Regions from separate parts of the Xanthomonas sontii genome, predicted to be linked through region 2. Evidence: predicted binding sites of a transcription regulator. Region 2 holds the regulator's gene; the other holds the start of a gene.
What was found. The regulator FliA, encoded in region 2, starts transcription of late flagellar genes. The targets are predictions, from matches to a motif close to TAAAGTTTNNCNNNCNNNGGCCGATAA.

Region 1 (14,338 bases), 1.9 Mb from region 2:
ATCTCCACCCAGTGCCTGCACGCCGCCGGCGCCGCGCTGGCGTTCAAGCTGCGCGGCGAACCTCAGGTGGCGGTGGCCACCTGCGGCGACGGCGGCTCGTCCAAGACCGACTTCTACGCCGCGCTCAACTCCGCCGGCGCCTACCAGCTGCCGCTGATCCTGTGCGTGATCAACAACGGCTGGGCGATCTCGGTGCCGCGCAACGCGCAGACCGGCGCGCAGACGCTGGCGCAGAAGGGCCTGGCCGGCGGCCTGCACTGCCTGCAGGTGGACGGCAACGACCTGATCGCCGTGCTCGAAGCGATGCGCCAGGCGCGCGAGCGCGCGCTGGCCGGCCAGGGCGGCACGGTGATCGAGTTCATGACCTACCGCCTGTCCGACCACACCACCGCCGACGACGCGCGCCGCTACCGCGACGACGCCGAGGTCAAGCAGGCCTGGGAACGCGAGCCGCTGCTGCGCCTGCGCACCTGGCTGAGCGCGCAGGGCCTGTGGAGCGAAGAAGAGGAGGCGGCGTGGAAGCAGGAATGCGCGCGCCTGGCCGACATCGAACTCAACGCCTACCTGGAAACCCCGGTGCAGCCGGTGGAAGCCATGTTCGACTACCTGTACGCCGACCCGCCGCCGGACCTGCTCGCGCAGCGCGCCGAGGCCATCGCCCTGGAGCAGCGCCATGGATGAGTTGAGTCCCCGCCTCGCCGATCACACGGCCGCGCCTGCGGCCGGCACCGCCCACAGCGCCGCCACCGCGCGCGGAGACAGCCCGATGACCAGCACGCCCATTACCCTGATCGAAGCGGTGACCCAGGCGCTGGCCTGGGAACTGCAGCACGACCCCTCGGTGCTGGTGCTGGGCGAGGACGTGGGCGTCAACGGCGGCGTGTTCCGCGCCACCGCCGGCCTGCAGCAGCGCTTCGGCGCGCAGCGCGTGCTCGACACCCCGCTGGACGAGACCACCATCGCCGGGCTCAGCGTCGGCCTCGCCGCGCAGGGCATGAAGCCGGTGGCCGAGGCGCAGTTCGACGGCTTCGTGTACCCGATGGTCGATCACCTGATCTGCCACGCCGCGCGCCTGCGCACCCGCACCCGCGGCCGCCTGCACTGCCCGATGGTGCTGCGCGTGCCGTGGGGCGGCGGCATCCGCGCGCCGGAGCACCACAGCGAAGCCAACGAAGCCATCTTCACCAACGTGCCGGGCCTGCGCGTGGTGCTGCCGTCCTCGCCGCAGCGCGCCTACGGCCTGCTGCTGGCGGCGATCCGCGAGCCGGATCCGGTGATCTACATGGAACCCAAGCGCATCTACCGGCAGTACAAGGAAGTTGTGGCCGACGACGGCGAGGCGTTGCCGCTGGACGTGTGCTTCGTGCTGCGCGACGGCACCGACGTGACGCTGGTCGCCTGGGGCGCGCAGGTCAAGGAAGCGCTGGAGGCCGCCGACCGCCTCGCCGCCGACGGCATCAGCGCCGAAGTGATCGACGTGGCCACGCTGCGCCCGCTGGACTTCGACACCATCGCCGAATCGGTGGCGCGCACCGGCCGCTGCGTGATCGTGCAGGAGGCCCCGCGCAGCGCCGGCTTCGGCGCCGAGATCGCCGCGCGCCTGGCCGAACAGTCGATGTACGACCTGGTCGCGCCGGTGCAGCGCGTGACCGGCTACGACACCCACATCCCGCTGTTCCGGCTGGAAATGAAGTACCTGCCGAGCACCGACAAGATCGTCGCGGCGGCCAAGCGGGCGATGGCCGCGGGTTGATATGCAGGCACGTTTGATCAGCGATTACCGCGCCGCCTATCCGCATCCGATCCGCATCGCCGCCGGCGAGCGGGTCGCGCTGGGCGTGCGCGACGAAGAGTGGCCGGCGTTCGTCTGGATCACCGGCACCGCCGGCAGCGCCGGCTGGGCGCCGCTGGCCTGGCTGCAGCCGACCGGCGACGGCCATGCCGTGGCGATGCGCGACTACGACGCGCGCGAACTCGATGCCGCGCAGGGCGACACCGTCGTCCTGCATCACGAATACGGCGACTGGTGGTGGGCCGAGCGCGCCGACGGCACGCAGGGCTGGCTGCCGGCACGCGACCTGGAACTGCTGGAAGAGACCACATGAGCCAAACCAAGAATTTCAATCTACCCGACCTGGGCGAAGGCCTGCCCGACGCCACCATCGTCGAGTGGTTCGTCAAGGAAGGCGACACCATCCGGCTGGACGAGCCGCTGGTGTCGATGGAAACCGCCAAGGCGGTGGTCGAAGTGCCGTCGCCGGTCTCCGGCAAGGTGCTGAAGCTGGCCGGCGCGCCGGGCGACATCGTCGTCACCGGGAGCATGCTGGCGCAGTTCGCGCCCGACCCGAACCTGCCGCAGCGCGCCGAAGGCCAGGACACCGGCCATCACCATGGCGGCGCGGCGCCGGCCGCGTCCGGCAAGGGCGCCGGTGCGGACACCGCTGCGGCCGACGACCGCGTGGTCGCCTCCGACGACGGCGGCGAACTGCACGACGCCGACAACGCGCAGTCCGCAGGCGAGCGCGACGATGCCGGCACCGTGGTCGGGGCGATGCAGAGCTCCAACACCGTGCACAGCGAGCAGGCCGTGTCGGTCGGCGGCGTACGCGCGATGCCGGCGGTACGCGCCCTGGCCAAGAAGCTGGGCGTGGACCTGGGCCGCGTGCGTGCCAGCGGCGCCGACGGCGCAGTCACCCTGGCCGACGTCAAGCAGGCCGCGGCCGATGGTTCGGCGAAAGTCGGCGCCGCTACAGGAACGGCTTCGGCCGCGACCGCACGGAGCCCTGCCGTCGCGGCTGAAGCCGCTCCTGCGCCAGCCCGCACATCCCAAGCCGTACCCGCGCGCACCCCGCTCTCCGCCGCCGGCAAGCCGATGCGCACGCAGCCGCCGGGCGTGGCCATGCAGGGCCAGCCCGAGCCGCTGAAGGGCGTGCGCCGCAACATGGCGCGGGTGATGGCCGAGGCGCAGCGCCAGGTGGTGCTGACCACGCTCAACGACGATGCCGATCTGCACGCATGGACGCCGGGCAACGACACCACCGGGCGCCTGGTGCGCGCGATCGTCGCCGCCTGCCGGGCGGTGCCGGCGCTCAACGCCTGGTTCGACGGCGAGGCGCTGACCCGCACCCTGCACGCGCACGTGGACATCGGCATCGCCGTGGACACCGACGACGGCCTGTTCGTGCCGGCCCTGCGCAACGCCGACATGCTCGATGCGCGCGGCGTGCGCGAAGGCATCAACCGCCTGCGCCAGCAGGTGGAGGCGCGCAGCATCCCGGCCTCGGAGCTGAGCGGCTACACCATCTCGCTGTCCAACTTCGGCATGTTCGCCGGCCGCTACGCCACCCCGATCGTGGTGCCGCCGTGCGTGGCCATCGTCGCCGCAGGCCGCGCCCGCCACCAGCTGGTGCCGGTGATGGGCGGCGTGGAGACGCACAAGATTTTGCCGCTGTCGCTGAGCTTCGACCACCGCGCCTGCACCGGCGGCGAAGCGGCGCGCTTCCTGCGCGCGATGATCGACGACCTGGCGCTGCCGGGCTGAGCGCCAGCCGTCTTGCAGATCAGCCGACCTGCCTGACGCCAGACGGTGCATCTGCTGCGCTGACGCAGTAGATGCACCGCCATGGTGGTATGCCCCCCATTGTGGGAGGGACTTCAGTCCCGACGCGACGAACTAAAAGCACCGCGATTGAGGCCGTTCTGCATTGGATGCCTCGGAGGCCATGCAGAGGCGCGCGTGGTCTCTGCAGTCTTCTACACACTACGGGATGCTCTCCCGAGCAATTCCTGCACAGCGCGTCGGGGCTTAAGCACCTCCCACAGTGCAGGGACCAAGTGCTACCGGCGGTCCGGCATTGGTGCTGCGATCGCTTCGCATGCATTCGGTGCACATCCGCCGACCTGCATGTACCGTGATGGCGAACCGCTTGGCTCGATTGCGCGTCACACGTCGCAGCTACGGCGATACCGCATCTGCTCGATGCAAAAACCCTGAACGCAACCTGTCTACCACGCGACGCGACGCCGCCGTTATGGTCGCTGCACAGGGGGAGGCACTGCGCCGATCGGCCGCACTGCCCTGAACGTCATGCCACGCATCGCGCCACGGCCGCTCCGCTGCCGCGACGGCGCGCCCTTCCTTCTTGCGTTCGAGGATTCCGCTCATGACTCTGCCACGTCATCATCGTCCGTCGGTGCTGCTGCCCTCCCTGCTGTTCGCGCTCGCCGCCACCTCCGCCAGCGCCGCGCAACGCGTGGATCTTCACGCCAAGAATCCGGACACGCTCGGCACCCAGTACCGCAGCGCCGCCGCGCGCGTGGGCGGCATCCCGGTCGCACCCGCGGTCCGCCATGCCGAACTGATCGGGCTGGACGCCGAGTCCGCGCTGACCCTGCTCGGCAACAGCGACGATGCCGACGGCACCGTGCACCGCCGCTACCAGCAGACCTTCCGCGGCATTCCGGTGTGGGGCGAGCAGGTGATCGTCAGCGAGCGCGCCGACGGCAGCGTGCGCAGCCTGTTCGGCCGCTCGGTGGCCGGGCTGGCCAGCGAGTTGCCGGCGACTGCCGCCAATGCGCCCAGCGCCACGCTGACTGCCGACCGTGCGTTGCTGCTGGCCCAGCGCGTCGCGCTGGGCGCGGCTCAGGCCGAGCGCCGCATCGAACGCGCGCAGGCGCCGCAGATGATCTACCTCGACGACAGCGACCGCGCGCACCTGGCCTACGTGGTGTCGTTCTTCGCCGATGCGCCGAACGGCGGCGCGCCGAGCAGGCCGTTCGTGATCGTGGATGCGCGCAGCGGCGCCATCCTCAAGCAGTGGGACGCGCTGACCACGCGCGATGCCACCGGCCCGGGCGGCAACGCCAAGACCGGCCAGTACGAGTACGGCAGCGACAGCATCCACGGCTTCCTGGAGGTGGACGACAACTGCCGCATGCAGAACAGCAACGTCAAGTCGGTGAACCTCAACGGCGGCAGCTCCGGCACCACCGCGTACCAGTTCACCTGCCCGCGCAACACCTACAAGGCCATCAACGGCGCCTACTCGCCGATCAACGACGCGCACTACTTCGGCGGCGTGATCGAGAAGATGTACCGCAGCTACGTCGGCGTGGCGCCGCTGACCTTCCAGCTGGTGATGCGCGTGCATTACGGCACGCGCTACGAGAACGCGTTCTGGAACGGTGCGACGATGAACTTCGGCGACGGCAACACGCGCTTCTATCCGCTGGTGAGCGCCGACGTCGCCGGCCACGAGGTCTCGCACGGCTTCACCGAGCAGCATTCCAACCTCACCTATTCCGGCCAGTCCGGCGGCATCAACGAGGCTTTCTCGGACATGGCCGGCGAGGCCACCGAGTACTACCTCAAGGGCACGAACGACTTCAAGGTCGGCACCGAGATCTTCAAGGCCAACGGTGCGCTGCGCTACATGGCCAACCCGACGCAGGACGGCAGCTCGATCGACAACGCCGCCAACTACCGCAGCGGCCTGGACGTGCATTATTCCTCGGGCGTCTACAACAAGGCGTTCTACACCCTGGCCACCACCTCCGGCTGGAACACGCGCAGCGCGTTCGAGGTATTCGCCCGCGCCAACCAGCTGTACTGGACGCCCAGCACCAGCTTCAACAGCGGCGCCTGCGGCGTGCAGACCGCCGCGAGCGACCTGAGCCGCTCGGTGACCGCGGTGCGCAATGCCTTCGCCGCGGTCGGCGTGAGCTGCCCGCAGTAAGGCCTGCACGGACGCGCACGGCCATCCGCGTGGATGGCCGTGCGTTGCAGTTCGGGATTGGGGATTGGGGATTGGCAACAGCTGCTCTCGCCGATTGTCGCGTAGGAGCGGCTCTTGTCCCCTTTTCGGGATCAGCCGCGACGCGCGATCGCCAAAACGTCACGACGGAAGCCGCTCCTGCGCCGGGTCGGCGATACTGTGTGGTCTCTCCCGCGCCCTGCCCGCCTCCGATGCCGTTCGCCTCCCTCGGCCTGTCGCCCGCGCTGTATCCCGCCTTCGCCGCCGCGCTCGCGCGCGTCGGCTGGCAGACACCCACGCCGATCCAGCAGCAGGCCGTACCGCTCGTCGTCGCCGGCCACGATCTGCTGGCCATGGCGCAGACCGGTTCCGGCAAGACCGCGGCGTTCGCGTTGCCGTTGCTGCAGGCCTGCGCGCAAGCGGACAGGCCGGCGCGCTCCACGCGCGTGCTGGTGCTGGTGCCGACCCGCGAACTGGCGGTGCAGGTCGCCGATACCTTCGTCGCGCTGGGCCTGGAACTGCCGCGGCGGCCGCGGGTGGTGGTGGCGGTCGGCGGCGTCTCAATCAATCCGCAGATGCTGGCGCTGCGCGGCGGTGCCGACGTGGTGGTGGCCACGCCCGGGCGCCTGCTCGACCTGCTGGCGCAGCGCGCGCTGCAGTTGGACGCGGTGGCGCACCTGGTGCTGGACGAGGCCGACCGCCTGCTCGACCTGGGCTTCGGCGCCGAACTGGAGCGGCTACTGCAACTGCTGCCGCCGACGCGGCAGACCCTGTTGTTCTCGGCCACCCTGCCAGCCCCGATCGCGGCGCTGGCCACGCGCCTGCTGCGCGCGCCGCGACGCATCGGCGACGCCGCCGACGCCGCGGCGATTCCGGCGACGCTGCGCCAGCGCGCGATCGAGGTCGACGACGGGCGTCGACTGGCCTTGCTGCAGCATCTGCTGGAACAGGAAGCGTGGCCGCGCGCACTGGTGTTCGTCGCCAGTCGGCGTAGCGCCGAGCAGGTCGCCACGGCGCTGGCCAAGGCCGGCATCGCCGCACAGCCACTGCACGGCGACCTCGCACAAGGGCGGCGCCTGCGCACCCTGGAGGCGTTCCGCCAGCAGCAGGTGCGGGTGCTGGTGACCACCGACCTGGCCGCGCGCGGCATCGACATCGCCGCGCTGCCGGTGGTGGTGAACTACGACCTGCCGCGTTCCACCGCGGACTACACCCATCGCATCGGCCGCAGCGCGCGCGCCGGTGCCGAGGGCCAGGCGCTGAGCTTCGTCGACGCGGCCAGTGCGGCGCATCTGCGCCTGATCGAAAAGCGGCAAGGCGTGCGCGTGCCGCGCGAACGCATTCCCGGTTTCGAGCCGAAGCAAGCGCCACCCCCGGCCGCCGCACCGTCCACGGAGGCGGCCGCCTCCACCGGCGGCATCAAGGGCAAGCGACCGAGCAAGAAGGACCGGCTGCGCGCGGCGCGTGCGCAGGACGGGGAGCCGCCCGCGAGCGGCTGAGCGCCGCCGCGTGGGCTGTACGACGCTTCGCTGCGGCATCCGTCGCCACACAGACGCGTGCCGAGATCAGGCACGTTTCCGGCCAGAACATCAGGACGACCGCGTCGCCATGCTACGCGGGCTTGTCGGACGGATCCGACCAAGGACGCCAGGAGCGTCCGCGCCAACGCGTGCCGCAGTCGGCCCTCCGGCCAGAAACGCCTGGAAGGCCTGCCGCACCGCGGCAAGCGCTGCGGCGATGCCAAAGGGCGCGGGCAGTGGCGTGGCGTCGCACGTCGATGCCACGGCGCCGCCCCCGGCGCGACAGGCAAGCCGAATCGCGCTCAGTCCTCGAAGGGATCGTGCTCGCTTTCGTCCTCGCCGCCCTTGGCCCGCGGCGGCCGCGTGCACGCGCGGCTGCGGATTTCCACGTAGAACTGCTCGCCGCCGGCGGCGACCAGCGCGTCGACCGCACGCAGCAGCTCGGCCGGCGGCAGCACCGCGGCAGTGGCTTCCTCGGTGCCGAACAGGGTGTCGAAATCCCAGTAGTCCGCACCGGCCGGCAAGGTCTTGCGGCGCTCGCGGCGGATGTACTTGCGGATGTCGTGCTTGGCGGCGTCGAGCAGGCGGTCGGGATGCTTGCCTTCGATGCGGAGCCGGTAGGTCTTCTTCACTGCGGGAAATCCTGGAAAGGGAATGCGGCGGTCATCGCAGGGCGACGGCGCGGCGGGCGCACCGACGGACGGCGCGTACGACGGCCGCCATGGTGCCAGAAGCGGCCACGCGCTGCGGATTGCGCGGATAATCGGCGCACGCCCCACGGCACGCAGGAGCCACCGATGACCGATCCGTCCGCTTTCGCGGGATACCGCGTGCTCGTCGCCGGCGCCAGCCGCGGGATCGGCCTGGCGATCGCCGATGCCTTCGCCCGCCATGGCGCCGCAGTGGCGATCTGCGCGCGCAGTCCCGCGCCGCTGGCCGACGCCGCCGCGCAGCTGCAGCGCCACGGCCACCCGATCGCGGCGCAGAGCTGCGATCTGGCCGACGCCGCGCAGATCCAGACCTGGGTGGCCCAGGCCGCGGACGCACTGGGTGGCATCGACGTGATGATCAACAACGCCTCCGGCTACGGCCATGGCGACGACGATGCGAGCTGGCAGGCCGGCTTCGACATCGACCTGATGGCCGCGGTGCGCTGCAACCGCGCCGCGTTGCCGCACCTGCGCGGCAGTGGTCGCGGCTGCATCCTCAACATCAGCTCGATCAACGGCCTGCGGCCGACGCCGCGGGTGCCGGCGTACTCGGCGGCGAAGGCGGCGCTGAACTACTACACGACCACCCTGGCGACGCAGCTGGCGCGCGAGCGGATCCGGGTCAATGCGATCGCACCCGGTTCCATCGAGTTCCCCGGCGGCCTGTGGGAGCAGCGTCGCCAGCAGCAGCCCGAGCTGTACCGGCAGATCCGCGCCAGCATTCCGTTCGGCGCCTTCGGCGCGATCGACGACGTCGCCAACGCGGCACTGTTCCTGGCCTCGCCGCAGGCACGCTGGATCACCGGCCAGGTGCTGGCGGTGGACGGCGGGCAGTCGCTGGGCGCCTGAGGAGGCTCGGTGTGCGGCCGCGTCCAGTGCGCGCGAGCGCGCTGCGGCGAGCGTGGGCTGCACGCGATGCCGTGGTGATGTGGCCTGGCGCCGGCGTCACGCCGCGGACGATCCACAGAGAAGTCGCCCAAACGTGCGTTGGCGGGCAATGCTGCGGACTCGCGCACGACGCTCCCATCCCGAATCCCCACTCCCCAATCCCGGCCCCTAAACCAACTGCGCCGCATCGACGACCTGCACGCCCGGTCGCGGCTGCAGCGCTGCCGCGACCAGCGCCGCGGCGATGCGTTCGGCCGGATTGATCCGGTAGCGCCGCGGCAGCAGCGGTCCGAGCGCACGCAACACCACACTGGCGGCATGCTCGCCGCGGCGGCGTTGCGCACGCTCGCCGCCGATCAGGCCCGGCCGCACCAGGGTCAGCGACGTAAAGCCGAGCGCGCGCAGGTCGTGTTCCAACTCGCCCTTGACCCGGTTGTAGAAGGCCCATGACCGCGGATTCGCACCCAGCGCGGAGTTCAGCGCGAAGGCCTCGGTGCCGTGCTGGCGCAGCAGGCGCGCGATCGCCAGCGGATAGTCGTGATCGACCCGGCGGAATGCCGCGCGCGAGCCGGCCTGGCGCATCGTGGTGCCGAGCGCGCAGATCGCCGCCTGCACCTGCCACCACGGCGCCTGCGCCGGCAGCGCGTCGAAGTCGAGCACCGGGTTGAGCAGCTTCGGATGGACCAGCTCCAGCGCGCGCCGGGTCGGCGCGATCACCGCGCTGCAGGCGGGGGCGGCCAGCAACTGGCGCAGCACGTGGGCACCGACCAGGCCGGAGGCGCCGGCGAGCAGGATTTTCATGGGAACGGCCTTGGTGTTGGCTGGGATGGGGCGACTATCGCAGGGGTGGTGGCAAGGTGCTGTCTGGGATGTTTGCGGCGGGCGGTGGGCTATGAGGCGCTGCGCGCCCGTACCCTCACCCCAACCCCTCTCCCGACGGGAGAGGGGCTATGGCTTTTCCCTTCTCCCACCGGGAGAAGGTGCCCCGCAGGGGCGGATGAGGGTTCGGGCGCCAGCCAGGTATCGCTCCTAAACGCCAGCATGCAACCAAGCGCCAGCACAGGGCCGGCCGCTCGCCTCCGGGATCCATGAGGCGCTGCGCGCTCGTACCCTCACCCCAACCCCTCTCCCGGGGGGAGAGGGGCTATGGCTTTTCCCTTCTCCCACCGGGAGAAGGTGCCCCGCAGGGGCGGATGAGGGTACGGGCCCCAGCCAGGCATCCACCCGACACGGCAGCAATCGCTCCGCCTGCCCCCCCCACACACGGTCGCCGCGCCGCAGCAGGTACGCCACAATAGCCGCCCCATCGCGCCGGCCGGCGCGCTGCAACCTATGAGGAGCGGTTCGATGTTCGTGGTGTGCGGAGAGGCCTTGTACGACATCTTCATCGACGGCTACGCCGGCACCTCGGTCGGGATGACCGCGCGCCAGGGCGGTTCGCCGTTCAACGTGGCCATCGGCCTGGCCCGTCTGGGCGCGCCGTCGGCGCTGTTCACCGGCCTGTCCACCGACCCGCTCGGCCGCCAGCTGCGCGCCACCCTCGAAGGCGAAGGCGTGGCCCTGGACTACTGCATCGACAAGCGCGAGGCCACCACCCTGGTGATGGTCGCGCTCGACGCCGGCGGCGTGCCCAACTACGCCTTCTACGGCACCGGCTGCGCCGATCGCGCGCTGACCGAGGCCGACCTGCCGGCGCTGGACGCGCGCGTCGGCGGCCTGCATTTCGGTTCCTACACCCTGGTCGCCGAGACCACCGCCAGCACCTTCCAGGCACTGGCCGAGCGCGAGCGCGGGCAGCGGCTGATCTCGCTGGACCCGAACGTGCGGCCGACGGTGGAGCCGGACATGGCGGTGTGGCGCGCGCGGCTGGCGCGCTGGATCGCGCTGGCGCACGTGGTCAAGGTCAGCCAGGAGGACATCGAGCTGCTGTATCCGCAGCAGGATCCGTTCGCCATCGCCCGCAGCTGGCTGCAGCAGGGGCCGTCGCTGGTGGTGATGACCCTCGGCGGCGACGGCGCGGTGGCCTGGCGCGGCGACAGCGAAGCGCGTGTGCCCGGCCGCGTGGTGCAGGTGGTCGATACGGTCGGCGCCGGCGACAGCTTCCAGGCGGCGCTGCTGCAGCAGTTGCCCGATCCGGCCGCGTTGGCGGCGCTGGGCAGCGAGCCGGCCGCGCTGGAGCGCCTGCTGCAGTTCTGCGTGGCCGCCGCAGCGATCAACTGCACCCGCGCCGGCGCCAATCCGCCCAGCCTGGACGACGTCCGCGCCGCGCTCTGAGGCCAGCCGACGGCATGCACGCGGCGCCCGCGGCCGGGTTGCCTATGATGGGCCGGCCGCCTGCGGCGACACATCCACCGGGAGACCTGCCTTGACCGACCTGTCCGAGATCGCCGTACGCCTGGGGATCGCCGCCCTCGCCGGCGCGGCGATCGGGTTGAACCGCGACCTGCACGGCAAGCCGATCGGCATCCGCACGCTGGGCCTGGTCGGCCTGGCCACCGCGATGGTGGTGCTGCTGGCCGACCCGCTCGGCAAGGGCGGCTTCACCGATGCCGGCAGCCGCGTCATCCAGGGCATCCTGACCGGCATCGGCTTCCTCGGTGCCGGTGTGATCTACCACGTCGAGAAGCACGTGCGGGTCCACGGCCTGACCAGCGCCGCCTGCGTCTGGCTCACCGCCTGCGTCGGCATCATGTGCGGCGCCGGCCAGTGGCAGATCGTGGCCGTGTCGCTGGCCATCGCCTTCGTCATCCTGCTGTTCGGCGGCCGCGTCGAACGCGCCCTGCACGCACTCCTGGGCGGCAGGCCGGCGCATGACGCCACGCCGGATCAGTCGTCGGACAGCGGCCCGCACCAGCCCGGCAAGTAGCTCGCCTCCTTGCTCTTGGCGAGCGCGAGCGCGGTCTCCATGGAACGGGCGAAATCCTCCTTGACGTCGCGGCGCCGCAGCCGGCGGCGGAACAGGTCGGCCCACAGGAATTCGCTGAACGGCGTGGTGTCCTTGGCGTAGCCGCCGGCGCGCCGGACCTCGCCGGCGAGGCTGCGGTAGGGATCGTCCTTCAGGTCCGCGATCGACGTGGGCATGTCCTTGAACGGGCGGCGCTCGCCCTTGGCGTCGTAGGGATAGGCCCAGCGGCGATGATCCAGCACGCTCCACAGCGCGGCCTTGTCGACCATGCTGAGGTCGGCGATCACCGTGACCAGGATGTCCTCCACCCCTTCGTCGTGCAGCGCCCGCGCCAGGTGGTGGTGATCGACCACGTAATAGCGGCCGTCCGGTCCCAGCACCACCGGGATCATGTGCGTGCCGAGCAGTTCGGCCTGCTTGTGCTTGGACGCGTGCGCGCGCCAGCGCTTGCGCTTCTCCTTCACCTCGCGCATGCCCACGGTCATCTGCGTGGGACGCAGGGACAGGATCGGAACGGGATGCAGCAGCGGTTCGCGGGGATCGGCCATGCTCAGTCTCCGTGGAAGTGTGCGCGCCGGCACCAGGCGCGGCCGCCAGAGTGCCAGCGTCGTGCGCGTTCTGCACAGCGCCTTGGCAGAAGCTCCCCTCTCCCTCCGGGAGAGGGGCTGGGGGTGAGGGTGCGACGGCCAGGGAACCTCTTCCCCCAGACACGTCCATAGCGCCCCAACCCTCATCCGCCCCTTCGGGGCACCTTCTCCCGGTGGGAGAAGGAAGCAAGGGGCCGGGGGTGAAGGTACGACCGCCATGGAATCCTCTTCATAGACCCACCGCCCGCCCGCTCAAGCGCGCGCCGCCGGCGCCGATATCCAGATCCTGAGCGCCACTATGGGCGGCGCATTGACCTGGGGAGGAGCCGGCTGGCATGTCGGATCAACGCGACGAGCCGCCGATCAGCGGACTGCGCAAGCTGCTGTCGCCACGTCGGCGCGATCCCGCGCCGACGACGGCCGCGGGGCTGCCGGCGCGCGCGCAGGGCCACGGCCATGGGCACAAGCACGGCCACGCGGCGCCGCCCGCGGAGGCGGCGACCGATCCGGCTGCCGCCACCGCCGCGCTGATCCGCCTGTTCCAGCAGGCGCACGAGCCGCAAGGCCTGCTCGGCGCCTTCGCTGACGGCATGGCCTCGCTGCACGGCGAGTTGGGCGACATGGGCCGGCGCCTGCAGTCGGCGGCGAGCAGCGGCGACTGGCCCAGCTACGGCCGCGCACTGCGCCAGCTGATCGACAAGTACATCCGCACCATCGACGTCGAAGATCCGCTGGCCGGGCCCAGCGACAGCGAGCGCCTGCGCGACCTGCTGCGGCAGACCGTGGCCGGCGCGCTGGCGGCGCTGCTGCACACCCTGCCCGAGCTCGCCGGCGAGGCCGAGGCCAGCGGCGAGGCGCTGCGCCAGTGGCGCCCCGGGCAACCACTGGAACCGGTGGCGCAACAGGTGCGCGAGCTGTGCCACCAGATCGCGTTGCGCGCCAACGACGGCCAGGAGCAGCAGGCGCTGTTGCTGAGCCTGTTCGACCTGCTGCTGGAGAACGTGGGCGAACTGCTCGACGACACCAGCTGGCTGCAGGGCCAGATCGCGGTGGTGCGCGACCTGATCGCCGGGCCGCTGGACCGCTACTCGATCGAGGAGGCGCGCGGCAGCCTGCGCGAGGTGATCTACAAGCAGGGCCTGCTGAAGCAGGGCATCGCCGAGTCCAAGGAGGCGATGAAGGAGCTGATGCTGAGCTTCGTCGCGGACCTGGACGGCATGGCCGCCAGCACCGGCGAATTCCACGACCGCATCGCCGACTACTCGCAGACCATCCGCGACGCGCGCAGCATCGCCGACCTCAACCGCCTGCTGCAGGAAGTGCTGCAGGACACCAGCCACGTGCAGGAGCAGGCGCTGCGCGCGCGCGATCACCTGATCGCCGCTCGCCAGGAGGTGGAGGCGGCGGAGCAGCGCATCCTGCGCCTGGAGCAGGAACTGCAGGACGTCAGCGGTCTGGTGCGGGTCGACCAGCTCACCGGCGCGCTCAATCGCCGCGGCCTGGACGACCTGTTCGTGCGCGAACTGGTGCGCACCGAGCGCAGCGCGCAGCCACTGTGCGTGGCGATGCTGGACCTGGACGATTTCCGCAAGCTCAACGAGACCTACGGCCACCCCGGCGGCGACAGCGCGCTGCGCCACGTGGTGGAAGTGGCGCGCACCACCTTGCGCGCCAGCGATGCCATCGCCCGCTTCGGTGGCGAGGAGTTCGTGCTGCTGATGCCGGACTGCACGATCTTCGAGGCCAGTGCGGCGGTGACCCGCGTGCAGCGCGCGCTGGCGCAGCGCGCGGTGGTGCACGAAGACCAGCGCGTGTTCGTCAGCTTCAGCGCCGGCGTCGCCCTGCGCCAACCCGGCGAAGCGCAGGACGCGCTGATCCGCCGCGCCGACCGTGCGCTGTACGAGGCCAAGAAGGCCGGAAAGAACCGGGTGGTGTCGGCCGATTAGCTGGCGCCGGCGTGGCCGGCGCGGGATTC
Region 2 (14,338 bases):
GATCACGCTCTTGAGCTTGGCGGCCATCGGCAGGAACAGCAGGTTGGCCGAGGCGATGCCGTAGATGGTGGCGGTGAACGCGGCGGCGATGCCGTGGCCGAGCTTGCTCGGGTCGGCCAGGTTCTTCATCACCGCGATCAGGCCCAGCACCGCGCCGATGATGCCCAGGGTGGGCGCGTAGATGCCCATGCCCTCGAACACCTTGGCCGCGGCCAGGTCGCAATGTTCCTGGCCTTCCAGGTCGATCTCCAGCATGTGCCGGATCGCTTCCGGCTCCACGCCGTCCACCAGCATCTGCAGGCCCTTGCGCACGAACGGATCCTGCTGCTGCGGCACCTGGTTCTCCAGCCCGAGCAGGCCCTGGCGGCGCGCGATGTTGCTCCATTCCACGATCTGCTTGAGCAACGCCTGGCGATCGCTCGGCGGCGGCCACAGGATCCACTTGGCGATCTGGAACGCACGGCGGAACACGGACGGCGGGGTATGCACCAGGATCGCGGCGACGGTGCCGACGATCACGATCACGAACGCAGCCGGCGACCACAGCGCCGAAATGCCGGCGCCCTTGAGGATGCTGCCGCCGATGAGCGACAGAATCGCCAACAGCAGGCCGATGAGACTGAGCTTGTCCATGCAGGAGGTATCGGCCAGGGGGCGGGGGACTTGATGGGTTGGCGGCCGGGAATGGGGAATGGGGAATGGGGAATCGATGAAGCCGGGATTCGGGAATGGCGATTCGGGAATCGCAAAAGCGCGCGCACGCCAACCGCTCATCCCGGCTCTATCGCGTCGCGGCTGAAGCCGCTCCCACATTGGGGGTGAGGTACACGGGAGCTGCTGTTGCGATTCCCGAATCCCAGCCTCACCGCGTCGCGGCTGAAGCCGCTTCTACGGCGGAATCAGGGGAAAACGAAGCGCCAGGGAACCCGCTCCTGCGATTCCCCATTCCCCATTCCCCAATCCCGGCCCTCAAGCCTTCAAGCCATCCACATCCAGGATCAGCGCCAGGCGGCCATCGCCGATGAGGGTGGCGCCGGCGTAGCCGGGCAGGCCGCGCAGCGAGCGCGGCAGCGGCTTGATCACCACTTCCTCGCGGCCGCGGACCTGGTCCACGACCAGGCCCATGCGCGATTCGCCGGCCTGCAGCACCACCACGGTGAGCAGCGGCAGTTGCGGGGCGTCGATGTTGAGCCACTGGCGCAGGTCCACCAGCGGCAGGGTGTGCGACTGCCGGTCGAGCACGGCGCGGCCGTCGAACCAGCCCAGCGAGCGGCGCGGGGCGTGCAGCACTTCCACCACGCGCGCCAGCGGCAGCGCGTAGACGGTATCGCCGGCCTGCACCAGCAGGGTCGGCAGGATCGCCAGGGTCAGCGGCACACGGATCAGGAAGCGGCTGCCGCGGCCCAGTTCCGACTGGATCTGGATCTGCCCGCTGAGTTCGCGGATGCGCGACTGCACCACGTCCATGCCGACGCCGCGGCCGGAGATGTCGGTGACTTCGGATTTGGTCGAGAAGCCGGGCAGGAACACCAGGTGCAGGCATTCCTCGGTGGTCAGGCGGGCGGCGGCCTCGGGGTCGATCAGGCCCTTCTCGCGGGCCTTGGCGCGCAGCCGTTCCGGGTCGATGCCGGCGCCGTCGTCCTGCACCTCGATGCTGACGTAGTCGCCTTCCTGCTGCGCCGACAGGCGCACGTGGCCGCCGCGCGGCTTGCCGGTGGCTTCGCGCAGCGCCGGGGCTTCGATGCCGTGGTCGATCGCGTTGCGCACCAGGTGCACCAGCGGATCGGCCAGCGCCTCGACCAGGTTGCGATCGAGCTCGGTGTCGGCGCCGATCAGTTCCAGCTCCACTTCCTTGTTGAGCGAGCGGGCGACGTCGCGCGCCACCTTGGGGAAGCGCGAGAACACCTTGCCCACCGGCTGCATGCGCGTGCGCATCACCGCCGACTGCAGGCGCGCGGTGGCGATGTCCAGGCTGCTGACCGCGCGGTCCAGCTCCTCGTCGCGCAGGCGCACGCGCAGGGTCTTGAGGCGGTTGCGCGAGAGCACCAGTTCGCCGATCAGGTTGACGATCGCGTCCAGGCGCTTGGTGTCCACGCGCACGGTGTGTTCGGGCTCGGCGGCCTTGGCCGGGGCGGCCGCGGCCTTGGGCGCGGCGCTGGGCGCGCGCGGCGCCGGCTGCAGCGCCTGCGGCGTGGCCGTCGGCGGCGCATCGCCGTGCAACTGGTCCAGCAGCGCTTCGAATTCGTCGTCGCTGATCAGGTCTCCCGCGGCCGCGGCGGTGGCCGGGACGGCGGCGGGCGCGGGCGCGGCGCTCTTCGCGGGTGCCGGCGCCGGTGCGTCGTCGCCGTGCGCGTCGAACTGCGCGATCAGCTCCGGCGGCGCGCGCGGCGGCTCCTGGCCGCTGCCGAAGGCATCGAGCATCGACTGCAGGTAGTCCAGCGACTGCTGCGCGGCGTCGAAGTGCCGCGCCTGCAGGGTGGCCTGGCCGGCACGGGCCATGCCCAGGGTTTCCTCCGCGGCGTGGCACAGCTCGACCATGGCGTTGATCGCCAGGAAGCCGGCACCGCCCTTGAGCGTGTGGAAGCCGCGGAACACGGCGTTGAGCTGGCCGCTGTCCTCGGGCGCCTGCTCCAGCGACACCAGCTGCTCGCCGAGCCGGTCCAGGATCTCCTGGGCCTCGATGATGAAGTCGGCAGCGATGTCGTCGGGTACGGCGCTCATGGCATTACAGTCCCAATCCGGACAGCAGGTCGTCGGCGTCGTGCTGCGATACGCCGTGGCGGTCCAGGCCGGGCAGGGCCGGGCCGGCCAGGCTGCCGTCGGCCTTCTTGTTTTCTTCCTTCGGCGGCAGACCCAGCGCGCCGAAGCCTTCGTGCACGCGGCGCACGATGCCGGCGACGCGACGGATGATCTGCCCGGTCAGATCCTGGAAGCTCTGCGCCAGGGCCATTTCGGTGAGGTTGTGGCGGATCTTGTCGAGGATCTCGCTCTGGTCGCCGCTGAGGCCGCCGGCGGCGAGCTGGTCGGCCAGCGCACGGCATTCCTCGGCCAGGTCCAGGGTGCGGTGGCTGGCCTGTTCGGTCATCTCCACCACGTGGTCCAGGCGCGAGCAGGCGTCGTCCAGCTCGCCGGCCTCGCTGGGCACCACCGGCAGTTCGCCGAGCGCCTGCCCCAGATCGCGCGCGAGCCGGCTCAGGCCCTGCATCATCGGCCGCGTGCGCCAGGCGGCGAGGGTGTCGATCTCCCTGCGCCAGCCGGCCTCGTCGCCGTTCTCCAGCGCGTCCAGCGCGCCTTGCAGGCGTTCGATCAGGGCGGTACGTTCGGCGGTGGCTTCCATTTAGGCGGTCGCTCCCAGGCGTTCGAAGATCTTGCCCAGCTTCTCCTGCAGCGTCTGCGCGGTGAACGGCTTGATGATGTAGCCGTTCACGCCGCACTGCGCGGCCTCGATGATCTGCTCGCGCTTGGCCTCGGCGGTGACCATCAGCACCGGCAGGTGCTTGAGCTTGTCGTCGGCGCGGATGTTGCGCAGCAGATCGATGCCGGTCATGCCCGGCATGTTCCAGTCGGTGACCACGAACTCGAACGGCGCCGAGCGCAGCGCGGCCAGGGCGCTGTTGCCGTCTTCGGCCTCGGCGGTGTTGGTGAAGCCCAGATCGCCGAGCAGATTCTTGACGATGCGTCGCATCGTCGAGAAATCGTCCACGATCAAAATCCGCATGTTCTTGTTCACCACTGACTCCTAAGGGTTCCTATTCTTCGTCTTCCAGACCGGCATCGGCGACCTCGAACGCCTTCAGGCGTCCGCGCAACCGTACCGTGGCCTGGCCATGGATCTGACACACGCGCGACTCGCTGACCCCGAGCACCGCGCCGATTTCCTTGAGGTTCAATTCCTGCTCGTAGTACAGCGACAGCACCAACTGCTCGCGTTCGGGCAACTGCGCGATGGCCTTGCCCAGCTCGCGGCCGAATTCGCTGCGCTCGAGCATCTGCTGCGGATTGGGTCCGCCCTTGGCGATGGTATCCAGCTCGCCATGGTCCTCGATGCGCGACTCCAGGCTCAGCACCTGGCCGCGGGCGGCATCTTCCATCAAACGCAGGTATTCGGGAAGCGGCATGTCCATCGCCGCGGCCACTTCGTTGGCGGCGGCGGCGCGGCCGGTGCTCTGTTCGATCTTGCGGATCGCCGAGGCGGCGTCGCGGGCGCGGCGGTGCACCGAGCGCGGCACCCAGTCGCCGCGGCGGATCTCGTCGATCATCGCGCCGCGGATGCGGATCGAGGCGTAGGTTTCGAACGAGGCGCCCTGTTCGGCGTCGTAGCTGCGCGAGGCCTCGATCAGGCCGATCATGCCGGCCTGGATCAGGTCGTCGATCTCGACGCTTGCCGGCAGCCGCGCGGCCAGGTGGTGGGCGATGCGCCGGACCAGGTCCGAGTGCTGGGTGATGTAGTCGTTGGCGCTGTTGCGCTGGACGGCGCGGTAGTGGGCGGCGGCGTTCATGCGGCCACCCCGCGCTGGATGATGCGTTCGACGAAGAACTCGACGTTGCCGCGCGGGGCGGTCGGCGCCTGCCAGCGTGCGGTGCGCCGGGCGATCTCGGAGATCGCCTGCGCCGACGGGCTGGACGGGTAGGCCTTGACCACCGGCTGCTGGCGCTGCACCGACAGGCGCAGCCAGTCGTCCTGCGGCACGCAGCCCAGGTAGTTCAGCGACACGTCGCCGAGGAACTTCTCGCAGACCCGGCTGAGCTTGTCGTACAGCAGGCGGCCTTCGTTGAGGTCGCGGACCATGTTGGCGACGATCTGCACCCGGTCCACGCCGCGCTCGCGCGAGAGGACCTTGATCAGGGCGTAGGCGTCGGTGATCGAGGCCGGCTCGTCGCAGACCACCACCACCGCGTCCTGCGCGGCCTGGCAGAAGGTCAGCACGCTGTCGGTGATGCCGGCGGCGGTGTCGACGATCATCACGTCCAGCTCGCGCTGCAGCTCGGAGAACACGTTGACCAGGCCGACGTGCTGGGCCGGCGGCAGCTCGGCCATGTAGCGGCGGCCGGAGGCGGCGGGCACCACCATCAGCCCGTTGGGCATGTCGATCAGCACCTCTTCCAGGGTGCAGCGCCCGGCGACCAGGTCGGCCACGGTGAACTTGGGGGTCAGCCCGAGCAACACGTCGACGTTGGCCAGGCCCAGGTCGGCGTCCAGCAGCAGGGTGCGCTTGCCCATGTCGGCCAGCGCCATGGACAGGTTGACCGAGATGTTGGTCTTGCCCACGCCGCCCTTGCCGCCGGTCACGGCGATGGTGCGCACCGGACCCAGCGGTTCGCTGCGCGTCGCCGACAGGGGGAAGGCATTGGTCAGATTGACGTAGTCACGCGACGGCATGGGTCTGCTCCGGAGTACAGGGCTTATCGGCAGCGCGCCGCAAATCTTCAAGGCGCAATACCAGGCTGGCGGCGTTGGCGCGGTGCAGGTCGTCCGGCACGCGCTGTCCATCGGTCACCCAGGTGATGGGGAGGCGGTGGTCCACGACCACCGACAAGGCACTGCCGAACCGCCCGGTCTCGTCCAACTTGGTCAGGATGACCCCCTGTGGGTCGGCGCCGGCGAACCGGCGCACCACCTCGTCCAGGTCGGAGAAATGGGCGTTGGCGGGGAGGACCAGCAAGGATCGGACCACCCGCGAGGCGCGCAGCCAGTGCAGCTGGGCGGCCAGGGCGCGGTCGCGCTGGCCCATGCCGGCGGTGTCGATCAGTACCAGCTTGTAGTCGGCCAGGCGCTCCAGCAGCTGCTGCAGCGCGGCGTCGCTGTCGGCCTCGTGCACGGCGATGCCGAGCTGGCGGCCGTAGCTGTGCAGCTGTTCGCGGCCGCCGACGCGGATGGTGTCGGTGGTGACCAGGGCCACGTCGCGGGCGGCATGGCGCTCCAGGAAGCGCGAGGCCAGCTTGGCGATGGTGGTGGTCTTGCCGGCGCCGGTCGGGCCGATCAGGGCGATCACGCCGCCTTCCTCGAGCGGGTCCAGCGCGGCGATCGGCAGGCGCTTGGACAGCAGGCCCAGCATCAGCCCGCGGCCGCGGTGCAGCTCCAGGTCGGCGGGGATCTGCATGACCACGTCGCGGGTGATGCCGCTGTCGAAGCCGTAGTCGTCCATCAGCTCCAGCGCCTGGGCGCGGACCGGCGAGCCGCGCAGGCGCTCGTCGGTGAGGCGGTTCATCTCGCGCTCGATCATCTGCCGCATCAGCGACAGTTCGTCGCGCAGCTGCGTCAATTGTTCGTCGTTCTGCGGGGCGGGGAAGGTCGGCACCGCCGCCAGCGCCGCGGCCGCCGGGATCCCGGCAGCGGCCGGCGCATCGGCGGTCGCGACGGGCGCGGCCGGGGCCGGGCTCGCCACCGGGGTCAGCGCCACCGCGGGCACGTCGTCGCGCCAGGCCGGCACGGCCTCGGCGGCCGGCGCCGCGGCGGCGGCGGCGAACGGACTGGGCATGGGCACGCTGATCGGGGCGTTGCGGAACACGTCCTCGGGGATGCTGAACTCGGCGCGGCCGGTGACCGGCGCTGCGGCCTTGGCCGGGGCGGCCTGGCGTGCGGCGGCAGCCGGGGCGGCCGCGGCGGGCATCGCCGAGGCGGCCAGCGCTGCCGGCTGGGTCAGCGGCCGTGCCGGGGAAGCGGCCGGGGCGGCCGGCGCGGCACCGCCGCGGCGCTCGCTGATCGCGGCCATCATCGCCATCGCCGGGCTGGCGGCGGCGTCGCCGCGTGCGGCACGCGGGGCCGCAGCGGCCGGCGCCTGGCTCGCCGCGGCGGCGCGCGGCGCCTCGTCCGGGCGCACCGCATCCAGCGCCCGCTGCACCAGGGCCTCGTCGTAGTTGCTGGCGGCCACGATCTCGATGCCCTCGTCGGTGCGCCGGTTGGACAGGATCACCGCATCCGGCCCGTGCTCGTCGCGCACCATCCGGAAGGCGGTGCGCATGTCGGGGGCGACAAAGCGTTTGATCTTCATGGGTGGGAGCCGGGAATGGGGAGTGGGGAATGGGGAATGGATGCGTGATCGGTGCCGATACGTGGCGGGCCGCGGTGTCGTGTCCGGTTTTTCGTGATCGTGTTCATTGCTCTCTCCGCTGCCGGGGCAAGGGTGCGATTCCCCATTCCCTGTTCCCGTTTCCCGTCATCTCAACTGATCGTGCCCACCAGCTTCAGCCGCTTGTCCTCCGGCACTTCGCTGTAGGACAGGACCGACAGCGCGGGGACGCTGTGGCGGACCAGGCGGGCGAGGGCGGCGCGGACCTGCGCCGGCACCAGCACCACCGCCGGTTCGTTGCGCGCCTCTTGCTTGCTCACGCAGTCCGCCAGACTTTGGTGCAAGCGTTCGGCCAGTCCGGGTTCCAGCGCCGCGCCATTGCCCTGGGTAGAGTCCTGCAAGACGCGTTCCAATTGCGGGGCCAGGGTGAACACCGGCAGTTCCGGGGCCATGCCGGCGATTTCCTGGACGATGAACCGGCCCAGGGCGTTGCGCACGGCGGCGGTGAGCGCGCCGGGTTCCTGACTCTGCGGGGCGTGCTCGACCAGGGCCTCGACGATCTTGCGCAGCTGCCGCACCGGGATCTTCTCGATGAGCAGGTTCTGCAGCACCCGCACCACCACCGACAGCGGCAGCGCCTTGGGGGTGAGGTCCTCGACCAGCTTGGGCGCGCTCTTGGCCAGGGTCGCCAGCAACTGCTGCACTTCCTCGTGGCCGAGCAGTTCCGGGGCGTGCTCGCGGATCAGGTGCGAGAGGTGGGTGGCGATCACCGTGGCCGGGTCGACCACGGTATAGCCCATGGTCTCGGCCTGGGCGCGCAGGTGCGGCTGGATCCAGATCGCATCCAGGCCGAACGCCGGGTCCTTGCCGGGAATGCCGTCGATCTTGCCGAGCGCGCCGCCCGGGTCCAGCGCCAGCTCGCGGTCCGGGTGGATGTCGGCGGTGGCCACCGGCACGCCGTGCACCAGCAGGCGGTAGGCGTTGGCCGGCAGTTCCAGGTTGTCGCGGATGTGCACCGGCGGCACCAGGAAACCGATGTCCTGGGTCAGCTTGCGGCGCACGCCCTTGATCCGCGCCATCAACTCGCCGCCCTGGGTCTTGTCCACCAGCGGGATCAGCCGGTAGCCGACCTCCAGGCCCAGCGGGTCGATCGGGCGCAGTTCGTCCCAGCCCAGTTCGGCATTGGCCTGAGCGGCGGCCGCGGCCTGCGGCGCCGCCTCGGCCGCGGCCGGCGGCGGCAGCAGGCTGCGCTTCCACATCTTCCAGGCCAGCAGGCCCAGGATCAGCGCCAGCGTCAAGAAAGCGACGTTGGGCATGCCCGGGATCAGGCCGACCAGGCCCAGGATCGCCGCGGCCACCGCCAGCGCCTTATGCTGGCCGAACACCTGGCCCATCATCGAGGCGCCCATGTCCTGCGAGCGCGAGGCGCGGGTGACCAGCATCGCCACCGCCGAGGACACCAGCAGCGCCGGCAGCTGCGCGACCAGGCCGTCGCCGATCGACAGCAGGGTGTAGGTGGAGGCGGCCTGCGCCACCGGCATGCCGTGCTGCAGCACGCCGACCGCCATGCCGCCGATCAGGTTGATGAACAGAATGAGGATGCCGGCGATGGCGTCGCCGCGGATGAACTTGCTGGCGCCGTCCATCGAGCCGTAGAAGTCCGCTTCCTCGCGCACTTCCTCGCGGCGGGCCTTGGCTTCCTCGCGGGTCAGCAGGCCGGCGTTGAGGTCGGCGTCGATCGCCATCTGCTTGCCGGGCATGGCGTCGAGGATGAAGCGTGCGGTCACTTCCGACACGCGCCCGGCGCCCTTGGTGATGACCACGAAGTTGATGATGGTCAGGATCGCGAACACCACGATGCCGACCGCATAGTTGCCGCCGATCACGAATTCGCCGAAGGCCTCGATCACCTTGCCGGCGGCGCCGTGGCCGCCCTGGCCATTGATCAGGATGACGCGGGTGGAGGCCACGTTCAGCGCCAGGCGCAGCATCGTGGTCATCAGCAGCACGATCGGGAAGATGCTGAACTCCAGCGGCCGCTTCACGTACACCACGGCCAGCAGCACCATCAGCGAGATGGCGATGTTGAAGGTGAACAGGGCGTCCAGCACCGGTGCGGCCAGCGGCACCACCACCATCGCCAGCATCAGCAACACGATCACCGGGGCGCCGAGCCCGTGCTTGATCATGTCCATGACTTTGCGCGTGTTCATCTGCGCGGCAGGCTGACTCATGGCTGGCTCCCCGGGGCGAATTCATCCACTTCCAGCGGCGGCAACGGCGGCATCGGCCCGCTGCGCCAGGCGCGCAGCGTGTAGACGTACGAGAGGACCTGCGCCACCGCGGAATACAGTCTCACGGGAATTTCCTTGCCGAGTTGGCCTTCCCTATACAAGGCGCGTGCCAAAGGCGGCGCCGAGATCACCGCCACGCGGTGCTGCTCGCCGACCTCGCGGATGCGGAAGGCGATCTCGTCCACGCCCTTGGCGACCACGGTGGGGGCGCGCATGCGCCCGCTCTCGTACTTCAGCGCCACCGCATAGTGGGTGGGGTTGACCACCACCACGTCGGCCTTGGGCACGGCTTCCATCATCCGCCGCTGCGACATCTGCATCTGCATCTGGCGGATGCGGCCCTTCACCTCGGGGCTGCCGTCGTTTTCCTTCATTTCCCGGCGCACTTCCTCGCGGGTCATCTTCAGTTTGCGGATGTAATTCCACTTCTGATAGGGCGCGTCGATCGCCGCCAGCAGCGCCAGCGCGCCGGCGGTGTACAGCAGCAGCCGCAGGGTGAAGCCCAGGCCGTGGCCGATGGCCTGCTCCAGCGGCTGCAGCAGCAGGCCGCGCAGGAAGTCGGTGCTGCCCCACAGGCACAGCATCGCGGCGCCGCCGACGAAGCCCATGCGCAGGATCGACTTGAGCAGTTCGACGATGGTCTCGGCGCCGTACATGCGGCTCAGCCCGTTCATCGGGTTGAGCCGGTCGAACTTGGGCATCAGCGCCTGGCCGGAGAAGCGCAGGGTGCCCATCAGCACCGGCGCGGCGAAGCTGGCCGCCAGGCAGATGCCGACCAGCGGCAGCACCACCCAGAGCAGGTTCAGCAGCAAGTCGCCGAAATGGCCGAACATCGCCTGCGGATGCTCGCGCAGCGACAGGTCCGGGCGCAGCGCCTGTTTCAGCCAGGCCACCGCCCCGGCGGCCATGGAGGTGGACAGGCCCATGAGGGCGAAGACGCCGGCGCTGAACACCGCGGCGGTCGCCAGTTCGCGCGAATGCGGGATGTTGCCCTGTTCGCGGGCTTCGCGCAGACGTTTGTCTGTTGGCTGTTCTGTGCGCTCTGCGCCTTCTTCGCTCTCGGACATCGGGGGTGCGCTCGGCCAGGATCGACCCTGCGCATTGCAAGGACCGTGCCGGTCCCTGGCCCGGATTCCGGGCGCTGCCGCCGCGCCTCTCGGCCGCGGCGGCGGCTAGGCGAGTTGCAGCTCGACCCGGTCGCGGCCCAGCCGCTTGGCCTGGTACAGCGCCGCGTCGGCGCGCGCCAGCAGGTGCTGCAGCGGTTCGCCCGGTCGATACCAGGCCACGCCGATCGAGGCGGTGATCGCCAACTGCCGCTCGCCGATGCGCAGCGGCTGCCCGGCGATGGTGGCGCGCAGGGCCTGCAGCCGCTCGCCGCAGCTCGGCGGCAAGCCCGGCAGCACCGCCAGCAGTTCCTCGCCGCCGTAGCGGCCGACCATGTCGGCGTCGCGCAGGTTGGCGCCCAGGCGCCGCGCCACCTCGATCAGCACCGCGTCGCCCACCAGGTGGCCGTGTTCGTCGTTGATCCGCTTGAAGTGGTCGAGGTCGATCATCGCCACTGCCAGCGGGGTCTGCTCGGCGTCGCTGCGGCGCATCTGCGCCGCCAGCGCCTCGAGGATGCCGGCGCGGTTGAGCAGGCCGGTGAGGGCGTCGTGCGAGGCCTTCACCGCCAGTGCGGCGCGGGCGATCTCCAGTTCGCGCTTGTCGTGTTCCAGCTCCTCGGTGCGCAGCGCCACCAGTTCGGCCAGTTCGCGCTGGCGCTGGTGCAGGCGGCGTTCGCGCCAGTGCAGCAGGGCCACCGCCAGGCCGCCGCCGAGCACCAGGTACAGCGCGATCATCGGCTGGCTGCGCCACCACACCGGCGCCACCGAGAACGCCACCCGCAGCGGCGCCGAGGCGCTGCGCCGGTAGGCGTCCAGCAACTGCACCTCCAGCACGTAGTGGCCCGGCGCCAGCGGCGGTTGCTCGAACTCGAAGTTGGGCGTGTGCAGCCAGCGGGTGTGTGCGCCCTCGAAGCGATAGCGGAAGCTGATGCGGTTGCGCTCGTCGTACAGGTCCGGCGAGCCGACCGCGATATGCAGCGGATCTTCGCTCCAGCGCAGGCGCGCGCCCGCGGCGATGGCGGCGCCGGCACGGCTGAACTCCTTGAGCGCCAGCCTTGGCGCCTGCGCCGGGAACAGCCGCGCCGGATCCAGCAGATGGGTGACGCCACGGCTGCTGCCCAGCCATACCGAGCCGTCGTGGTCTTCCAGGAAGGCCGATTCGGACATGTCGTTCCAGAGCAGCCCCTGCGCCTGCGTCAGCCGCGACCAGGCGCGGCCGTCGTAGACGTCCACGCCCTGGTTGTGGCTGATCCAGATCCACCCGTTGCGGGTGCGGCGCAGGCTGTACAGCTGCATGCCGCTCAACTGCGCATCGGCCGGCTGCAGGTACAGGGTGTCGCCGTCGAGCCGCCCTTGCCAGGCCCCGGGTCCATACAGGCTGGCCCAGGCCTGGTCATCGTCCAGGACCAGCAGCTTGCTGAGCACGGGTTGCGCCGGCGCACCATCCACGACCAGCCGGATCGGCGTCCAGGTCTCGCCACGCAGTCGGAACACGCCGGTCATACCCACCGCCAGCACGCTGCCGTCGCCACGCTGCTGGATGTCCGAATACTCGCCACCGGGCAGCGCCTGCACCTTCTGCGGCACCGCGTCGGCGTCGGCCGCCGCCAGCAGATACACCCCGCGGTTGCTGAGGATCCACACCCGGCCGCTCGCATCCACGAACAGCTGTTTGGCGATGCCGTCCAGCGGCGGGTAGGCGCGCAGCAGCCGGCCCTGCGCGTCGTATCGGCGCAGCGCGCCGACCGAGCCGATGCTCCACAGCGTGCCGTCCGCGGCGCGTTGCAGGCCGATCATCTGCGTGCCGTGGTCGCTGGGCCAGCGCTGGAAGCGGCCATCCTCGCGCAGGCGGTCGACGCCGCCCTCGTTACCGACCAGCAGGTCGCCGCGCTGGGTGCGCTGGATGCTCCAGGTCGGCGCCCGACTGATGCCCTGCGACACATCCCAGTTCTCGATCCAGCCGTAGCCGTTCCAGCGCAGCACGCCTTCGCCATCCATGCTCAGCCACAGGTCGCCGGCCTGGTCGAAGTGCATGGCGACGATGCTGCCATCGGGCAGGCCGTTGCGACGGTCGAAACTGCGCCAGCGTCCCTGTTCCCAACGCGCCAGGCCCTGGTTGGTCCGCACCAGCACGCGGTGCTGCGGGTCCAGCAGGATCGGCGTGCGCGAGGTCACCAGGGCCGGTCCGTCCAGCCCGGGGGGTGTCTGCTCCTGGAAGCGCGTCGCGCCGGCCTGCAGCCGCATCACCTTGCGACTGCCGACGACCCACAGGTTCCCGTCGCGGTCGCGCACCGCATTGCGCCAGAATTCGGGGGGCAGGCCCTGGGCCTGGTCGTAGCGGGTGGCGCGACCGTCGGCATCGATCCGGCACAAGGCCTTGGCGCAGCCCAGCCACAGTGTGTCGTCGACGACGAACAGGTCGTGGATGTCGGCCAGTTCCGGTTGCCGCGCCAGCGTCGCCGCATCGAACAGGGGTTGCAGTTCCCATCCCTTCGCATCGGCCTTGCGCACCGCGCGCAGCAGGCGGTGGTCGTCCAGCACCACCGTGCCCCAGGCCGGCGCGGCCAGGCGCGGGCGGTTGAGCGGGCGATGCGAGGGCAGGCTGCCGTGCTCCAGCGGCATCCAGCCGGCCGGCGAGCCATCGTCCACGTAGATCGCATCGAAGGTGGCCACCCACAGCCGCCGCTGGGCGTCCTCGGCGGCATCGGAGATGTAATGGCCGCCGTGGCCCTGCAGCTTCACTTGCTGGAACTGGTCGCCGTCGAAGGCATACAGGCCGCTTTCGCTGCAGACCAGCAGGCTGCCGTCGCGACGCTGCAGCAGACAGGTGCCGGCCAGGCCGAGCAGGCCTTGTTCCTGCGCATAGTGCCGCAACGGGATCACCTGGGCCTGTGTCGCCCCGGTGCAGGTCAGTGCCGACAGCAGCAGCCACAGCGGCCCCCACAGGCATCGACCCATGACCGTGCGCATGCGCGCTCAGCCGCCGCTGCACCGCCGTGGGACACGGCGATGGCAGGCACGAGCGGGCGCTGGCAGGCGATAGGGCATGGCGTACGACGAGCGATGGAAGGAAGGACGGACCGCGGCGATCGACGGGATCCGGGACGGTCGGCGCTGCCGCCGCCCATCCTGGCCCGCCAACGGTAGCCTGCCGTCGGTATCGGCCGCGTCGCGGCGCAGCTTGAGCGCCGGCTAGGCGGTCAGCGCGCGCGCGGCATTGAAGGCGGCATCGAACAGCCGCTGCACCGGCGCCCCCATCTCACCGACCAGCACCGCCAGCAGCGCCAGGCCCAGCACCACCGCCACCGGCAGGCCGAGCTGGATCGGGTTCAGCGACGGCGCCGCCTTGGCCAGCGCGCCGAAGGCCAGGTTCACCGCCATCATCGCCACCATGACCGGCAGCGCCAGGGTCACCGCCCCGCGCATGATGCTCATGAAGAAGTTAGGCGCGACCGAGGCCATGGCCTGCGCATCGGGCAGCGCGGTGCCGATCGGCAGCGCCTTGTAGCTGTCCACCAGCAGCGACACCACCGCCAGATGCCCGTTGGCGGTGAAGAACATCATGCCGAAGGCCAGGTAGAACCACTGGCCGATCACCGGCGAGTTGACCCCGCGCAGCGGATCGGCCATCTGCGCGAAGCCCAGGCCGGTGCTCTGCGAGACCAGTTCCCCGGCCATCGCCCCGGCCTCGAAGATCATCCGCAGCATGAAGCCCATGCTGGCCCCCACCGCCAGCTCCCGTGCCACGCTGAGCACCACCGCGGCATTGAACCCGTCCCAGTCCGGCACCGGCGGCAGGATCGGCGCCAGCGCAATCGCCAGCGTCCCGGCCAGGATCACCCGCACCCGCCCCGGCACCGCCTTGCTCCCGACCATCGGCATCACCGTCAACATCGCCCCGATCCGCAGCATCGTCCACAGCACCGCCCCG

Region 1: the regulator FliA is predicted to act here: its motif matches at 12,616-12,642, upstream of RAB70_RS06315 (GGDEF domain-containing protein).

The regions. Positions count from the first base shown of each region.
Region 1 is NZ_CP132342.1:1,460,718-1,475,055, reverse strand. It holds gene pdhA (pyruvate dehydrogenase (acetyl-transferring) E1 component subunit alpha) at 1-681, shown strand, start outside; gene RAB70_RS06370 (alpha-ketoacid dehydrogenase subunit beta) at 674-1,753, shown strand; gene RAB70_RS06365 (SH3 domain-containing protein) at 1,755-2,105, shown strand; gene RAB70_RS06360 (dihydrolipoamide acetyltransferase family protein) at 2,102-3,541, shown strand; gene RAB70_RS06355 (M4 family metallopeptidase) at 4,164-5,735, shown strand; gene RAB70_RS06350 (DEAD/DEAH box helicase) at 5,966-7,252, shown strand; gene RAB70_RS06345 (DUF6172 family protein) at 7,576-7,905, opposite strand; gene RAB70_RS06340 (SDR family NAD(P)-dependent oxidoreductase) at 8,071-8,832, shown strand; gene RAB70_RS06335 (NAD-dependent dehydratase) at 9,040-9,672, opposite strand; gene RAB70_RS06330 (carbohydrate kinase) at 10,219-11,145, shown strand; gene RAB70_RS06325 (MgtC/SapB family protein) at 11,237-11,737, shown strand; gene RAB70_RS06320 (ParB-like protein) at 11,698-12,324, opposite strand; gene RAB70_RS06315 (GGDEF domain-containing protein) at 12,699-14,309, shown strand.
Region 2 is NZ_CP132342.1:3,357,903-3,372,240, reverse strand. It holds gene RAB70_RS14205 (flagellar motor protein) at 1-633, opposite strand, end outside; gene RAB70_RS14200 (chemotaxis protein CheA) at 970-2,721, opposite strand; gene RAB70_RS14195 (protein phosphatase CheZ) at 2,726-3,337, opposite strand; gene cheY (chemotaxis response regulator CheY) at 3,338-3,730, opposite strand; gene RAB70_RS14185 (RNA polymerase sigma factor FliA) at 3,750-4,499, opposite strand; gene RAB70_RS14180 (P-loop NTPase) at 4,496-5,380, opposite strand; gene flhF (flagellar biosynthesis protein FlhF) at 5,367-6,992, opposite strand; gene flhA (flagellar biosynthesis protein FlhA) at 7,163-9,223, opposite strand; gene flhB (flagellar biosynthesis protein FlhB) at 9,241-10,371, opposite strand; gene RAB70_RS14160 (diguanylate cyclase) at 10,477-13,365, opposite strand; gene fliR (flagellar biosynthetic protein FliR) at 13,600-14,338, opposite strand, start outside.